2 regions of the Amycolatopsis methanolica 239 genome follow, and region 1 is predicted to be linked to the other one. Evidence: riboswitches for the same ligand, from Rfam matches in the RefSeq annotation. Region 1 holds a riboswitch; the other holds the start of a gene.
The links. A riboswitch is a leader RNA that binds a small molecule or an ion and turns the genes downstream of it on or off. The one in region 1 is predicted to bind cobalamin.
Positions count from the first base shown of each region.

Region 1 (3,392 bases):
GAGCGCCGCGGCGAGGTCCTGGCCGTAGGCGAGCACGTCGAGCGTGCGGGCGTGGCCGAAGCACACCAGCAACGCGACGACCAGCACCGCGGCACACACGCCGACCCCGGACCACGACGCGCTGCTGAACGACCCGAGCAGCCAGAACAACACGCCCCGCGTCGTTTCCGCGTCCCCGGCCGTCAACACGACGAACGACGTCAGCGCGGAGAACAGCTGCATCGCCGCGACCCCGGACAGCACGACGCGCTCGGTGGTGCCGCCCAGCGTCTGGCTGAGCAACAGCACGAGCCCGAACGACAGCACCGCCCCGGCGAACGCCCCCGCGGACAACGACACCACTCCCCCGCCGACGCCGAGCACCACGACCAGCACGGCACCGGTCGACGCGCCCGAGGACACCCCGAGCACGAACGGGTCGGCGAGCGGGTTGCGCAGCAGCGACTGCATGACCGCCCCGCACACCGCCAGGCCCGCCCCGCACACGGCGGCCAGCAGGGCGCGCGGGATCCGCAGGTGCCACACGATTCCGTCGCGCACCGGCGAGAGCACCGGCTCCCCGAAGCCGAGGTGGGCCAGGACGGTCGCGTAGACATCGCCGACGCTGATCCCGGCCGGGCCGATCGTCACCGCGACGGCCACCGACACCACGAGCAGCGCGAGACCACCGGCGCACAGCGGCAGGACTCGCGCGGTGCGCGTCACCTGGCGAACCCGAACCCGCGCAGCGCCGCGGCGACCTGCTCGGCGCCGTCCACGGTACGCAGTGTCGGATTCATCGCCTGCCCGGACAACAGCACGTACCGCTTGTTCCGCACGGCAGCCAGGTCGCGGGTCACCGGGTGCGACTCCAGGAACGCGATCTTGGCGGCGGCGTTCTCCGCGGTCTGCGAACGGCGGGTCAGGTCGCCGAGGACGATCACGTCCGGGTCGCGTTCGGCGACCGTCTCCCAGTTGATCTGCGGCCACTCCTCGCGCGTGTCGTCGAAGACGTTGCGGGCGCCCACGGTCGTCGTGATGATGCCGGGCGCGCCGCAGCAACCCGCCAGGTAGGGGGCTTCGGAGTTGGCGAACCAGAACATCAGCCGGGCGTTCGCGCCGGCGCCCGCGACCGCGCGCATCCGTTCCTGCAGGCTGGTCACCAGCTGCTCGCCGCGGTCCTCGACGCCGAAGATCCGCGCGAGGTCCCGGATCTCGGTGTAGACGGCGTCCATGGTCAGAGTCTCGGTGCGCGTGCCGTCGCCGCCGCCGCTGGTGTCCTTGGCGCACTCGGTCGGCGACAGGTAGGCGGGCACCCCGAGCTGCTCGAACTGCTCGCGGGTCGCGACGCCGCCCTTGCCGAGGATGGCGCCGAACGAGGCGGCGACGAAGTCCGGCTCGGCGGCGAGCACGGTCTCGAACGACGGGTAGTTCTCGGCGAGCCGGGGCACCTTCGCGTTGTCCGCGGCCAGGTGCGGCAGCACGGGATCGGTCCAGGTGGCGGTGCCTGCCATGCGGTCGGCCAGGCCGAGGGACAGCATGATCTCCGCCGCGCCCTGGTTGAGCGCGACCGCCCGCCGCGGCGGTTCCGCCACGCGGACCTGGTGGCCGCAGTTGTCGACGGCCACGGCGGCGGTGTCTCCGGAGGGGGTGGCGCTCGCACACCCCGTCAGCGTCAGCACGGCGGCGAGCAGCGAGAAGGTCATCGATCGGCGCACAGCGGCCCCTAGCGTCGAGGGCTCATGCGCGGAGCCCGGTCCGGCGGTCTCCCCCGTGGCGGGGGTGCCAGCAGGTCTTCGGACTCGGGGTCGTCCGGGCGGAACGCCTTCCCGGACCGCGTGGTCCAGTGGCCGTTGTCCCGCCCGTCGCCGCTCACCGCTGCGCGTCAGTTCCGGATTCGCACCGGATTCCCTGGCCCCTCGCGGGGCACGACTGGCGCGCTCACGCTAGCACGACGACCCCGTCCCCGGCCCCGACCGTGCCCGGTTCCACAGTGGCCCCGTAGGCGCCGAGGCACGTGTCGTGCTCGCGGCCGATGCGGCGCAGGACGGCCGGTGCGCGACGGCCGGTGCGCGGATCGACGTTGACGACGACGCAGCGCCGGTCGCGGCGGTCGACCCGGATGCGGGTGGTGCCGATGCGGAGCGTGCGGCCGATCCAGTCCTCCTCGGGCACGTCGGTGTCGATCAGAGGAGGTTGGGGCGGAAGCGCAGCGGCTCGGCACCGGCGCTGCGGGTGGTGATCAGGGACAACGGCGCGCTGTCGAACGTGCCACGGTCCAGTTTCTGGACGCGCGCGGCGCCCAGTTCCGCGGCGAGCGCGGGATCGGTGACGTCGTGCAGCCTGCCGTCCGGGGTGCGAACCTGGGACTCGCCGACGACCTGGTAGCGGACGAGGTCGTTGCGCCTGCGGATGGTGAGCCAGGGGAAGCCGTTCGACTCCTGGCCCGGCCGGACGAACGCCCAGCGCCGGTCACCGTCGAGGCCGTGCCAGGAGACGGCGGCCTCGTCCAGCGGTTGCGCGGCCATGGACTTGACGGGGTAGCGGAAGATCGCGGCGAGGTGTCCGACGAGCATCTGCGCCTCCTCGGGTGAGAAGGCGCCCTTGCTGCAGGAGACGGTGCCGAGCGTGGCGGGCCGGGCCCGTCGCAGCGCCCCTCGGCACCGCCTGCGAAGGTAGCACTTCTAGCTCCAGGCCTGCCAGGCCAGTGTCACGGCCAGGCCCATGCCCGCCAGCGCGATCGCCACCCGGAGCGGGGCCGCGGGCAGGCGGCGGACCACCGCGGGGCCCACGAAGGAGCCGGCGACCAGACCGAGGCACAGGGCCGCCGCCGCGGGCCAGAGCACCGAGCCGGTGAACGCGAACACCACGGCGGCCACCAGGTTGGCCGCGCCGGTCACGATGTTCTTCGCCGCGTTCGTCCTGGCCAGCGGCTGCGCCCAGGCGGCGGACAGCAGCGCCAGCATGATCACCCCGGCCGCCGCGCCGAAGTACCCGCCGTAGATCGCGACCAGGAACGCGCCCGTCGCAGTGCCCGCGGTGAGCCCGCCGTCGCCGCGGCCGGCGCGTTCGGCCAGCCGCGGGGAGAACAGCAACAGCACCGACGCGCCGCCGATGAGGAACGGGACGATGTAGGCGAACGTGTCCTCGGGGGTGAGCAGCAGCAACGCGCTGCCCGCCGCGCCGCCGACCGCGGTGATCGCGCACAACCGCAGCAACCGGGCGCGCTGCCCGCGCAACTCGGGACGCGAACCGGCCGCCGAGCCGACCGTGTTGCCCATCAACGCGACGGTGTTGGTCACGTTCGCGGTGACCGGCGGCACACCGATCGCCAGCAGCGCCGGATAGGACACCAGCGAGGCGAGCCCGGCGATCGACCCCGTCAGCCCCGCCCCGACACCGGCCACCACGAG
Region 1 covers NZ_CP009110.1:4,440,865-4,444,256, forward strand. Annotated here, with positions in the region: gene AMETH_RS21555 (FecCD family ABC transporter permease) at 1-705, opposite strand, end outside; gene AMETH_RS21560 (ABC transporter substrate-binding protein) at 702-1,685, opposite strand; cobalamin riboswitch at 1,750-1,931, opposite strand; gene AMETH_RS40580 (MOSC domain-containing protein) at 1,921-2,154, opposite strand; gene AMETH_RS40585 (MOSC N-terminal beta barrel domain-containing protein) at 2,166-2,555, opposite strand; S-adenosyl-L-homocysteine riboswitch at 2,569-2,644, opposite strand; gene AMETH_RS21575 (sulfite exporter TauE/SafE family protein) at 2,664-3,392, opposite strand, start outside.

Region 2 (3,392 bases), 1.6 Mb from region 1:
GGCGCGGGTGAACAGCTCCGCCAGCAGGTCGGCCCGGCGCCTGGCCGACCCGCTGCCCGAAGCGGCTCCCACTTCGCCGAGGACCTCGTCGACCCCGGCCAGGGTCAGGTTCGGTTCGTCAGCCGGGCGCGCGCCCAGCTCGGCCAGCGTGCGCCACCCCGTCCCGATCCGGCCCTGGGTGGGCCGGCCGGTCAGGAAGGCGACCACGGCGGGCAGCTCCCGCTCGTCCGCGCGGTTGAGCAGGTCCGCCAGCGTCGCGATCTTCGCCTTGCGCGAGCGGGTGGCCGCTAGCGAGGCGGAGGCTGTGACGACGTCGGCGAGCAACATGCGGACATCATCTCCCGCCCCACCGACAATTTCCGGGGACGCAGGACCAGCGCGACCGCGCCGAGGCAGACGACCAGCCCGAGCAGGCCACGCAGCGTGATCGTGTCGTCGAACATGAGCCAGGCGAGGATCATCGTGGTAGGCGGTGTGAGGTACAGCAGACCGGACACGGTCGTCACCGAGCTGCGACGCAGCACCAGCCAGTAGCAGCCATATCCCCCGAACGTGGAAAGCACGACGACCCACCCGACCGCGAACCAGAAGTCCGGATCCGCGGGCGCGACCAGCTGCCCGGTGGCCGCCGCGACCCCGGTGAACAGGATCGCGCTGGTCACGCACTGCACCACCAGCCCGTCCCAGAGCGGGACGTCGGAAGCCGTCTTGCGCTCGATGAGCGTGGCCGCGACCAGTGCGAGCATCGCCAGGAACGGCAGGGCGTAGGCCAGCGGCGGGGTGCCGGGGCGGCCGGACAGGTCGTCGCCGACCACCAGCGCCACCCCGGCCAGCCCGCCGACCAGCCCGGCCCACCGCAGTGCGCCCGCGCGCTCGCCCAGCACGCACTGGCTCAGCACCACCGCGACGATCGGTTGCAGCGCCGCGATCAGCGCGGACGTTCCGGCGGCGACGCCGAGGTCGGCCGCCGCGTACACGCAGTACAGGTACCCGCCCTGGGAAAGCACGCCGAGGCCGGCCTGGATCACGGCGTCCCGCGGCCGCATCGCGCGCCGCCGGACCACCCACCACACGCCGAGCAGCAGCCCCGCGGCCAGGAACCGCCAGGCCAGGAGGGATACCGCGCCGCCGGACCTGGCGCCCAGCGTGGCGCCGACGAACCCGGAGCTCCAGAACAGGACGAACCCGGCTCCGGCGGCGACGTTCCCTCGCATGCGACCTCCCCGAGTATACCGATCTGTATAGCCTACGGTAGCTATACCGGTCGGTGTACTGTCAAATCGTGGAGACGGACAAGCCGCTGACCCCGGCCGCCGAACGCATCCTCACGGTCGCCGGGAAACTGTTCTACGACAACGGGATCCACGCGGTCGGCGTGGACACGATCGCCGCCGAGGCCGGGGTCACCAAGAAGACCCTGTACGACCGGTTCGGCTCCAAGGCTGATCTGGTAGCCCTCTACCTGCGCCGCCGGGACGAGCGGTGGCGGGAACACGTGCGCTCCTTCGCCGGCCCGCGGACGACTCCCGCCCAGAAGCTGCTGAAGGTCTTCGACGCGCTCGCCGACTGGCTCGACACCGAGAACACGCGTGGTTGCGCGTTCGTCAACGCGCACGCCGAACTGCCGTCGCCCGACCACCCCGGACGGCAGGTGATCACCGCGTCGAAGCAGTGGTTGCTGGGCTACCTGCGGGACCTGGCCGCGGACGCGGGCGCGCGGAACCCGGTGCGGCTGGCGGAGGCGCTGCTCGTCCTGGTCGAGGGCGCGACGGTCGCGGCGTCGCTGGACGTCGCGCCGACCGCGGTGGCCACGGCCAAGCGCGTCGCGAAGTCGCTGGTGGACGAAGCCACTGCGGCGTAGCACAACTCGGCGTCCCGGCGGTAGGGCGCCGGTCACCGGGATGGCCCTTGCCCCGCAGCGAGGCCGAAACGTACCGTGAGCGGGCCGTGGTGCTCGGGAAGTCCGGTGTGAAACCGGCGCGGCCCTCGCCACTGTGAACGGGAAGTCCCGGCCCGGGACAGCCACTGGACGCGAGTCCGGGAAGGCGGGCCGCGGATGTTGATCCGAAGCCAGGAGACCGGCCACGGCACGTTGGACCATCCACGAGGTGCTGGAAGGCGGTCTCCATGGGGAGTTCATCCACCATGTCCTGGCGCAGGCAGGACACCTACCGCACGGGCCTGTTGCTGCTGGCCATCGTCGTGTTGCACGCGGTCGCCTTCGGGATACTCGCGTTGCTCGTGGTGCCCGGGCACTACGCCGTGGGCGCGCAGGTCTTCGGCTTCGGGCTGGGGCTGACGGCGTACACGCTGGGCATGCGGCACGCGTTCGACGCCGACCACATCGCCGCCATCGACAACACCACGCGCAAGCTGATGGCCGAGGGCCAGCGCCCGGTCTCGGTCGGGTTCTGGTTCGCGCTCGGGCACTCCACCGTGGTCGTCGTGCTGGCGGTGCTCGTCGCGATCGGCGCGAAGGGCATCCTGAGCTGGACCGAGGACGGCTCGTCGGCGCACCGGGTGCTCGGCGTGATCTCCACCGGCGCGTCCGGCGGGTTCCTGTACCTGATCGGCATTCTGAACCTGGTCGCGCTGATCGGCATCTGGAAGGTGTGGCGCGAGCTGCGCCGCGGCCGCTTCGACGAGGCCGAGCTGGAGGCGCGGCTCGACTCGCGCGGGTTCGTCAACCGGTTCCTCGGCAGGCTCACCCGCTCGATCCGCCGCCCGGGCCAGATGTACCTGGTCGGGCTGCTGTTCGGCGTCGGGTTCGATACCGCGACCGAGGTGCTGCTGCTGGCGCTCGCCGGGTCCGGCGCGGCCGCCGGCCTGCCCTGGTACGCGATCCTGTGCCTGCCGCTGCTGTTCGCCGCCGGCATGAGCCTGTTCGACACGCTTGATGGCACGTTCATGAACTTCGCCTACAACTGGGCGTTCGCCAACCCGGTCCGCAAGATCTACTACAACCTCACGATCACCGGCCTGTCCGTCGCGGTGGCGCTGGTCATCGGCACCATCGAGCTGGTCGGTGTCGCCCGGGACGACCTGGGCTGGTCGGGCGCGCTGGTCGACTGGATCGCGGACATCGACCTCGACAGCGTCGGCTACATCGTCGTCGGGTTGTTCGTGGTGGTGTGGGCGGCCGCGATCGCGTACTGGCGGCTCGCCAGGGTCGAGCACCGGTGGAGCTCAGCCGAGTGAGGCCGCCCGCCCGTTCGAGCTGAGTGCGGCGGTCAGGTCCTCGCGGGCCCGGAACACGCGGGACCGGATGGTGCCGACAGCGCAGTCGCACACCTCCGCCGCGTCGGCGTAGGACAGTCCGATCACCTGGGTGAGCACGAACGCCTCCCGCCGCTCCGGCTCCAGCTCGGCGATCAGCTTGCGCAGTACGACGA
Region 2 covers NZ_CP009110.1:6,042,196-6,045,587, reverse strand. Annotated here, with positions in the region: gene AMETH_RS29365 (ATP-dependent DNA ligase) at 1-327, opposite strand, end outside; gene AMETH_RS29360 (DMT family transporter) at 288-1,214, opposite strand; gene AMETH_RS29355 (TetR/AcrR family transcriptional regulator) at 1,283-1,861, shown strand; cobalamin riboswitch at 1,932-2,101, shown strand; gene nicT (Nickel transporter NicT) at 2,146-3,198, shown strand; gene AMETH_RS29345 (sigma-70 family RNA polymerase sigma factor) at 3,187-3,392, opposite strand, start outside.
Region 2: linked by a shared signal. The riboswitch ahead of nicT (Nickel transporter NicT) and the one ahead of AMETH_RS21560 (ABC transporter substrate-binding protein) in region 1 are both predicted to bind cobalamin.